Regions from separate parts of the Denitraticella aggregata genome, predicted to be linked through region 4. Evidence: predicted binding sites of a transcription regulator. Region 4 holds the regulator's gene; each other region holds the start of a gene.
What was found. Region 4 encodes sigma-54, which starts transcription at its own class of promoters, with help from an activator protein. Its sites were predicted from a motif close to TGGCACGCTTNCTGCTNA; they were not measured.
Positions count from the first base shown of each region.

Region 1 (2,178 bases), on a different contig from region 4:
CAGACGGGTGACTTCCTCCATCTTGAGCTCGATGTAGGCGTCGATGAAGTCGTTCGAGAACACGCCCCCACGGGTCAGGAACTCACGGTCGGCGTCCAGTGCCTCGAGCGCTTCGTCCAGGCTGGTGCATACGGTCGGGATCAGCGCGTCTTCCTCCGGCGGCAGGTCATACAGATTCTTGTCGGCCGGGTCGCCCGGGTGGATCTTGTTCTGGATGCCGTCCAGACCGGCCATCATCAGTGCGGCGAAGCACAGATACGGGTTGGCCATCGGATCGGGGAAGCGGGACTCGATACGACGACCCTTGGGATTGGCGACATACGGGATCCGGATCGACGCCGAGCGGTTGCGTGCCGAGTAGGCCAGCTTGGTCGGCGCCTCGTAGTGCGGGACCAGACGCTTGTACGAGTTCGTGCTCGGGTTCGTGATCGCATTCAGCGCGCGGGCATGCTTGATGATGCCGCCGATGTAGTACAGCGCGGTCTCGGACAGGCCCGCATAGCCGTTGCCCGCGAACAGGTTCTGGCCGTCCTTCCAGATGGACTGGTGGACGTGCATGCCGGATCCGTTGTCGCCGACGATCGGCTTGGGCATGAAGGTCGCGGTCTTGCCGTACTGGTGCGCGACGTTGTGCACGATGTATTTCAGCAACTGGGTCCAGTCGGCACGCTTGGTCAGTGTGGTGAACTTGGTGCCGATCTCGCACTGACCGGCGTTCGCGACTTCGTGGTGATGAACCTCGACCGGCACGCCGCAGGACTCGAGTGCGAGCACCATCGCGGCGCGGATGTCGTTCAGCGAATCGACCGGCGGGACCGGGAAGTAGCCGCCCTTGACCCGCGGACGGTGGCCAGTGTTGCCGCCTTCGAACTTGTCGGCGGTCGACCACGCGGCTTCTTCGGAGATGATCTTGCTGTAGACGCCGGACATGTCGATTGACCACTCGACCGAGTCGAAGATGAAGAACTCGGGTTCCGGCCCGAAGAACGCGGTATCGCCGATGCCGGTGCTCTTCAGGTAGGCCTCGGCGCGGTTGGCGATCGAGCGCGGATCACGGTCGTAACCCTTGCCGTCGGACGGTTCGATCACGTCGCAGGTCAGCACCAGCGTGGTTTCGTCGTAGAACGGGTCGATGTAGGCGGTGCCGGGGTCTGGCAGCAGGATCATGTCGGAGGCCTGGATGCCCTTCCAGCCGGCGATCGACGAGCCGTCGAACGGATGGCCATGTTCGAAATGCTCTTCTTCGAAGGCCGAAACCGGCAGTCCCACGTGTTGCTCCTTGCCGCGGGTATCGGTAAAGCGCAGATCCACGAAACGCACTTCGTTTTCCTGGATCATCTTCATGACTTCTTGTGAGTTCATATTGACTCCTGATGGGATGTGGCAAAAGGGCTGACGATGTAACTTCCGGTGACCCTTTAAAGCATCATCCGTGCCAGCTGCGTATTCAATGGTCACCGCAGGCGGACGTTCGCGTCAAAGGCGCATCCGGCAGTACCGGCACGCGCGAGGCACGCGTCACGGGGTCGGACGATACGCCGGTTCTTCAGCGTCCGCCACCGGACTGACGGTCTCGATCAATGGGCATTGCACCATCATGATGCATTTCAATCGTGGCGCGCATCATTCTGGTGCGCGACGCACGAAAAAGGTGATCGAGCGATACTCCGGATGTGTATCGAGCAACGCACGCATTCGCTGTTTGAGTGCGTTCGGCTCGATCCGATGCCAGTCGGCGTCCGACAGCATCAACTCGATTTCGACGCGCAGGCCGAGATAGTGAAGCTGCAGTCGGAGCGGCTCGATTTCGTCGCCCAGCAACATGGTCACGCTGGTCAGCACGTCACTGCGCTCTGGCAGCGGGCCGGGTGGGGGTGTCTGCAGGTCGGTATCGTCCTCCGGATCGATATGCACGAGGATGTCACGGACCTCCGGGTGCGCCGCCCGAATGCGGAAGTACACGCTGTCCGATATGCGGTGACCCTCGGAGACGGTGAGCCGGGGGTCGACCTGTATGTGCGCATCGCACAGCACGCGGTCGGCCATGCGACGCGTGCGCAGGTCGTGCAGTCCGATCACTCCGGGTGTCTGACGGATCGTTTCGCGGATGTTCTCGACCTCTTCTTCGCCCAGGCCGGTGTCGACCAGTTCGCGCATGGCCTGCCAGCACAGCCGTAT
Region 1 is NZ_JBLLNL010000003.1:281,381-283,558, reverse strand. Features, by position in the region: gene glnA (type I glutamate--ammonia ligase) at 1-1,362, opposite strand, end outside; gene ACKVEX_RS06375 (cation diffusion facilitator family transporter) at 1,624-2,178, opposite strand, start outside.
Region 1: a site for sigma-54 is predicted at 1,421-1,438, ahead of glnA (type I glutamate--ammonia ligase). Genes of this name have one in related genera too.

Region 2 (2,178 bases), on a different contig from region 4:
ATCGGCGACGGCGCGATCGTCGCGACCAGCGCGCTGGTCGTGAAGGGTACGCGTATCGGGTCGGGCGAGGTGTGGGCCGGTGTGCCGGCGAGGCGGATCCGCGGAGGCGAGGGCTGATCCGCGCTTCGAACGTCCGTTCGCACTGCCGGTGCCATCGTGCATTCGTCCGTCGGCGAGGTCATAAAAAAGGGCCGCTTCCGCGGCCCTTTCGGATCTTGCAAGTAATTGCTCAAGCGGCAAGCGACTTGCGCCGACGCACGGCGAAACCGACACCGAGCAGGCCGAGACCGAGCAGGCTCAGCGTGGCGGGTTCGGGCACTGGCGTCGTGATGCTGCCGAGGCGCAGGTCGATGTCGAATGCTCCGCCGAGTGGCGCTCCGTCAATGCCCACATTCAAACGCAGTACCAAGGCGCCAAGGTTCGTGAAATCGACAGTCTGATTTTCGTCCTCGCCACCGCAAGTAATGTTGTTCACGCCAGTTGCAGGGTTGTCAGTTCCGCAGAGCGTCGCGTCGGTGAAGCCTGAGAACGGAATGAAGGTCGTCACGGGACCCGTACCCGTAGGTACTGACGTAGCCGCGAAATTGATCTTCGTCCAGTTGTCATCATCAGTGAATGCGATCACCTCGAAGTTCCAGTTGGCATCCGACGAAATGGTCTCGACGATGAATCCGTCGAGCAGACCGCCTCCGGTCAGATCGATACTACCCAGACCAGTGGTGTCATAGTTGCCGCCCCCAATGTAGGCAGTGGCCCCGTCCCACACGACTTCGCCAAAACCCTTCACCCCGGAGTCATTATTGAAGCTCAGAAGGCCATCGACCTCCATTGAGGTTCCGGCGCTCGAAGTAGCGCCGCTCTTTTCGACTACCTGTACGTGAAGATCGCGATATCCCCCGAGGATACTGTCATCCCCGGCGGCTCCGACTTGGCTGACGACAGAGGTGCCTTCGGTTGTCGACTTTATCTCGGTTTGTCCAGTGGTGAACAGATCAACCAAGAGTTCTGCACTTGCATTCGCGCTGACAGCCAGCAACCCCGCGGCGGCCAGTGACGTGATCAGTAGTTTCTTTTTCATGTCTTCATTCTCCTGTGATCGATGAAACATTTCAGGACCGATTCAGGAATCCAGCCGTGCTGCTCGCCGAACTCCGATCTTCTGCATTACCAAACCTTCAGAATCGCCCTCCATTCTACGGATAGCAACGACTGTGCCAGCTCTGTAAATATCTATAAAAGTCAGTTTGTTGAAGAACCTGAGGCGGGGTTCGTTCGATGAAAATCGGGAGAACTGTAAAAAAAACCGACAGTTGATTGCTCGAGATTGATCGGGCGGACGCGCGCTGCGTGATTGGCGATGTGGGGCGGCGCCACGCGCGGTGAAACGGTTGATCCTGTGGCTCCCGTCGTTCCTGGTGGCCAGGGCAGCGCGATGTTGCAGCGTGCGCGTCATGCGTTGCGCCCCTCGGGGAGTAGGAGCGTGCGCAGCCGAGTGGCCAGCAGCGTGGCCAGTGCATCGGCTGCGGGCCCGGCGCCGGTGGGGGCGGGGTCGGCCTGCAGCGCCTGAGCGTTGGCACGGTAAGGCGCGGTTGGGGGCAGTAGCGCCTCGATGGCCGAGCGCAGCCGCTCGGGGCTTGCGCGGTCGGCGCGGACCGTGAGGCCGCAGCCGGCGGTCTGGATCGCGCGCATGTTCAGGAACTGGTCCATGTTGGTCGGGATGCCGAGCACCGGCACGCCGGCGGCGAGCGCCTGGTTGGTGGTCGGGCTGCCGCCGTTGCACACGACCAGGCGCGCACGCGCGATCGCATCGCGGCCCGGCAGGAAGTCGTACAGACGGATGCGCGACCCGGCGGGCGGGGGCGGGACCGGGCGGCCGGCGGTGGTGACGACCACCGGACGGTCCTGGCGCGACAGCGCGTCGAACAGAGCGGACAGCACTTTGATGTTGCCGGAACTGCCCATCGACACGTAGATCAGGTCGCCTTCGTCCGGGAAATCGTCCGGCAGCCGGCCGGGCGGTGACCACGCGATCGGGCCGATGAAGGCCGCCCCGGCGTGCGGCCTGACCGCGGGGAACAGCGCGGCCGGGTTCGCGAACAGGCGCAGGTCGGCGTCCGTATAGCAGCGGCGCAGGTCGTGGTCGAAGCCGGGCAGGCCGTGTGCGCGGCGCAGCGCCTC
Region 2 is NZ_JBLLNL010000004.1:29,352-31,529, forward strand. Features, by position in the region: gene ACKVEX_RS06600 (acyltransferase) at 1-117, shown strand, start outside; gene ACKVEX_RS06605 (PEP-CTERM sorting domain-containing protein) at 230-1,078, opposite strand; gene ACKVEX_RS06610 (nucleotide disphospho-sugar-binding domain-containing protein) at 1,450-2,178, opposite strand, start outside.
Region 2: a site for sigma-54 is predicted at 1,200-1,217, ahead of ACKVEX_RS06605 (PEP-CTERM sorting domain-containing protein). Genes of this name have one in related genera too.

Region 3 (2,178 bases), on a different contig from region 4:
GCCGTCTTCACGCTCGCCGAAGGCGGTCAGCGCGTCTGGGACCAGGTCGTCACCGCCGTCGATGCCGGACAGGAATATGCCGCCACCATACATGATCGCGTAGCCGACGATGAGATACATGATGCAGGAGATCGAGAACAGCGCGACGTTCTTGGTCAGGATCTCGACCGTGTTCTTGGAGCGGACTAGGCCGGCCTCGAGCATCGAGAAGCCGGCGGCCATCCACATCACCAGTGCGCCACACACCAGGAAGTAGAAGGTGTCCATCGCGTACTGCAGTTCGAACACGTTGCTCAGCACCGCGGCGCTGTGCTCCATCGCGGCGCCGGCCGCGGCGGCCGCTTCCATTGCGGTGTGCTCGTCGGCCAGAACCGGCGCGGCCAGGCCGACCGCCAGCGCCGCGAGCAGTGTTTTCAGTGTTTTACTCATGTTGTGGCTCCCTTAAAGTGCATCGACACCGGTTTCGCCGGTGCGGATGCGAACGACCTGCTCCAGTTCGAACACGAAGATCTTTCCGTCTCCAATCTTCCCGGTTGAGGCGGACTTCTCGATCGTTTCGATGACCTGATCGAGGATGTCGGCACGCACCGCCGCCTCGATCTTGACCTTGGGCAGGAAGTCCACGACGTACTCGGCGCCGCGGTACAGTTCGGTATGGCCCTTCTGGCGGCCGAAGCCCTTTACTTCGGTCACGGTGATGCCTTGCACGCCAATCGCCGACAGTGCTTCACGCACTTCGTCGAGCTTGAAGGGTTTGATGATTGCGGTGACGAGCTTCATGCGTTTCTCCTGTCATCGGCTGAGCTTGGAAAGCTGGGGCGGGTTTGCATCTGAATCTCCAGACGGTCGATATTGGACGATTCACGTTTAGCACGATCCATGCCAAGTCTGAAAAATTTATATAAAACAGAACTTTGAGCGAATTTCTGGATTCAATGCTGCGCCGCGGTGCCCTGATTTGACCGACGCCCTCCGTTCAATGCACCAAACTAGTGCGGCCAGTCCATCGGGACGCTCATTCCGCTCCGGGGTCGCGTGCTAAACTCGATCACTCACCCCGTCCCACGCTCGAACAAGGATCCCGACATGACTTCACCGCGTATCTTCGATGAACTCGGCAACAAGCTTTCCGAGCTGGCCGCCAGCAGTCCGGCTCGGGATATCGAGAAGAACGTCAAGGCATTGCTGGGCAGTGCGTTCGGCAAGCTCGATCTGGTGACCCGGGAGGAGTTCGACGTTCAGCGCGAGGTGCTCGCGCATGCGCGTCAGAAGCTGCACGAACTGGAGGACAGGGTCGCGCAGCTCGAGTCCGAACTCGCCCATGCGCGTGCGCAGGACGACGCAGAGTGAATCCGCGGCGTTCGATATGATGCTTATGGAATAGCGCAACGTCATCGCTCGGGGTTAAACTTGTCTCCCGTTGATCCAGGAGACAGGCATGTCACTCGCGTTGGTTCGCACCCGTGCGCTGTCCGGCCTCGATGCGCCGGAAGTCGTCGTCGAGGTTCACCTCGCCAACGGGCTGCCGGCCTTCAATCTGGTCGGCCTGCCGGATGCCGAGGTGCGCGAGGCGCGTGACCGCGTGCGCGCGGCCATCCAGACCTCGCAGTTCGAATTTCCGCAGCGCCGGATCACCGTCAATCTCGCGCCCGCCGACCTGCCCAAGGAAGGCGGGCGATTCGATCTGCCGATCGCGCTCGGCATTCTCGCCGCTTCCGGACAGATTCCGGCGAAGGCGCTCGATGCTTGCGAGTTTATCGGCGAACTGTCGCTGAACGGGGCACTGCGGCGGGTGCGCGGCGCCCTCGCGATGGCGCTTGCAGCCGCGCAAGCAGGGCGTGATCTGGTGCTTCCGTCCGAGAATGCCGACGAGGCGGCACTGGCGCAGCGCTCGCGCGTGCTGGCTGCCGATTGCCTGCTGCGCGTCTGTGCGCATCTGACCGGTCAGGGGCCGCTACAGCCGCATGTGAGCGCACCCGACCAGGGCTCGCAGCACGATATGCCGGACCTGACCGAGGTGAAGGGACAGTTGCTCGCACGGCGTGCGCTGGAGGTCGCGGCAGCCGGCGCGCATTCACTGCTGATGTTCGGACCGCCTGGAACCGGCAAGTCCATGCTCGCGCAACGCCTGCCTGGCCTGCTCCCGCCGATGGACGAACGCGAGGCGATCGAGAGTGC
Region 3 is NZ_JBLLNL010000012.1:9,591-11,768, reverse strand. Features, by position in the region: gene ACKVEX_RS13800 (ammonium transporter) at 1-429, opposite strand, end outside; gene glnK (P-II family nitrogen regulator) at 442-780, opposite strand; gene ACKVEX_RS13790 (accessory factor UbiK family protein) at 1,087-1,350, shown strand; gene ACKVEX_RS13785 (YifB family Mg chelatase-like AAA ATPase) at 1,439-2,178, shown strand, end outside.
Region 3: a site for sigma-54 is predicted at 868-885, ahead of glnK (P-II family nitrogen regulator). Genes of this name have one in related genera too.

Region 4 (2,178 bases):
TTCTCGAACATAAGTCCGGCCTGCTCGAAAACGCGCTTCTTGCTGCTGGCTTCGAGGTCGATGACGACGTTGGCGACGGGCAGGAGGTCTGCTATCAGGCTCATCTTTGAGGGATGTCCTTACGGTCCCGGCGACGCCGGAGTCGTTACGGTGAAAGATGATGGAAGGGTGCGTTTGGCACGAAACGTGCGCGATTATAAACACACCCTACGACGAAAGTACCAGTTCTTCAGTCACGAGGCCGCGATTCGCGTCCCCGGTTTCGCGACAGCGTCAGACTTCCGGAACCTGGTGCTTCAGTGCATCGTGGCCGTGATCCTGATTCTTTTGCTTGTATTTCATCACCTGACGATCGAGTTTGTCGGTCATGTCGTCGATCGCGGCATACATGTCGACATCGTCACTTTCCACGAAGAGGTCCTTGCCCCGCACGTGCAGGGTCACCTCCGCTTTCTGCTTCAGTTTCTCCACCGAGAGGATCACGTTGATGCTGGTGACGTTGTCGAAGTGACGGATGACCCGGTCGAGCTTGGTCGTGACGTATTCGCGGATGGCCGGAGTGACCTCGACGTGATGCCCGGTGATGTTGAGATTCATGATTGCTCCTTGGTTTTCAGATCGTCTTGCGCTGGCTGACCGGCGGAATATTCAGTGACTCGCGATACTTGGCTATGGTCCGCCTCGCCACCACGATACCCTGCTGGCCCAATAGTTCGGCAATCTTCGAGTCGGACACGGGTTTTTTCTTGTCCTCGGCCTCGATCAGCTGGCGAATCAGCGCCCGGATCGCCGTGGAGGAGGCCGCGCCGCCGGTATCGGTGGCCACGTGACTGCCGAAGAAATACTTGAGTTCGAACACGCCGCGCGGCGTGGACAAGAACTTTTGCGTGGTGACCCTCGAAATGGTTGATTCGTGGAGCTCGAGTTGTTCGGCGATCTCGCGCAAGGTCAGCGGACGCATCGCCACGTCTCCATATTCGAAGAACTGGCGCTGCTGGTCAACAATCGCCTGCGAAACGCGCAGAATCGTGTCGAAACGCTGCTGCACGTTCTTGATCAGCCAGCGTGCTTCCTGGAGCTGTCCGGTCAGCGCGCCGCCACTGCCGCGATGCTGCTGCAGGATACTGGCGTACAGCGCGTTGACCCGCAGGCGGGGCATCGCGTCGGCGTTGAGGTTGACGACCCATTGGCCGCGCAATTTGCGTACCACCACGTCCGGAACGACGTAACGGGTCGCCTGCGTCGAATACTGCGCCCCGGGGTGCGGGTCCAGACTGCAGATCAACGCATGGGCCGCGCGCAGTTCGTCCTCGCTGCAACCGATCACCCTGCGCAGGCGAACGAAATTGCGCTCGGCCAGCAGTTCGAGATGGCGCTCGACGATGATCTGCGCGAGATTCCGGTTCGGGTCGGCCGGCATCGCACGAAGTTGCAGGCTCAGACACTCCTGCGGGCTGCGCGCACCGATGCCGGCCGGCTCGAGGCTCTGGACCTGATGCAGCGCGATGGCGAGGTCGTCCAGGTCGACCTCGAGCTCGGGTGACAGCAATTCCAGCAAGTCTTCGAGCGTCTGATTCAGGTAACCGTCGTCGTCGATCGCTTCGATGATGAAGCGCGCCAGCGCCCGGTCCCGATCGGACAGCGGCGACATGCTGATCTGCTGGTTGAGGTGATCCCTGAGGCTGGTCTCGGCTGCCTGGATGTCCTGGAAGTCGTTGTCTTCGTCGTCACGGCTGGCGCTGCTACCCGAGGACGTGGACCAGTCCGAGTCATCCGCGAAGCTGGCTGCATCGTGTTCCTGCTCGGACTCGCCCGCCCGCTGACCATCCACACCCTCGCCGGTGCTCGTGGTGCCCGCAGACGGGGCCGGGCCTGGAGCGGACTCGTCACCGTCCTCGCGTTCCAGCATCGGGTTCTCGAGCAGGAACTTCTCGATCTCCTGATTGAGTTCGAGCGTCGATAACTGCAGCAGCCGGATCGACTGCTGCAGTTGCGGTGTCAGCGTCAGGTGCTGTGAAAGCTTGAGCTGGAGCGTGGGTTTCATGATGAGGCGACGCGAGCGGCAGTCACAGTTGGAAGTGCTCGCCGAGGTAGACCTGGCGGACCTGTTCGTTGCGGATGATCTCGTCCGGACGTCCGCTCGCCAGGACCCGCCCTTCGCTGATGATGTAGGCGCGA
Region 4 is NZ_JBLLNL010000007.1:26,628-28,805, forward strand. Features, by position in the region: gene ptsN (PTS IIA-like nitrogen regulatory protein PtsN) at 1-104, opposite strand, end outside; gene hpf (ribosome hibernation-promoting factor, HPF/YfiA family) at 274-597, opposite strand; gene ACKVEX_RS09995 (RNA polymerase factor sigma-54) at 614-2,044, opposite strand; gene lptB (LPS export ABC transporter ATP-binding protein) at 2,067-2,178, opposite strand, start outside.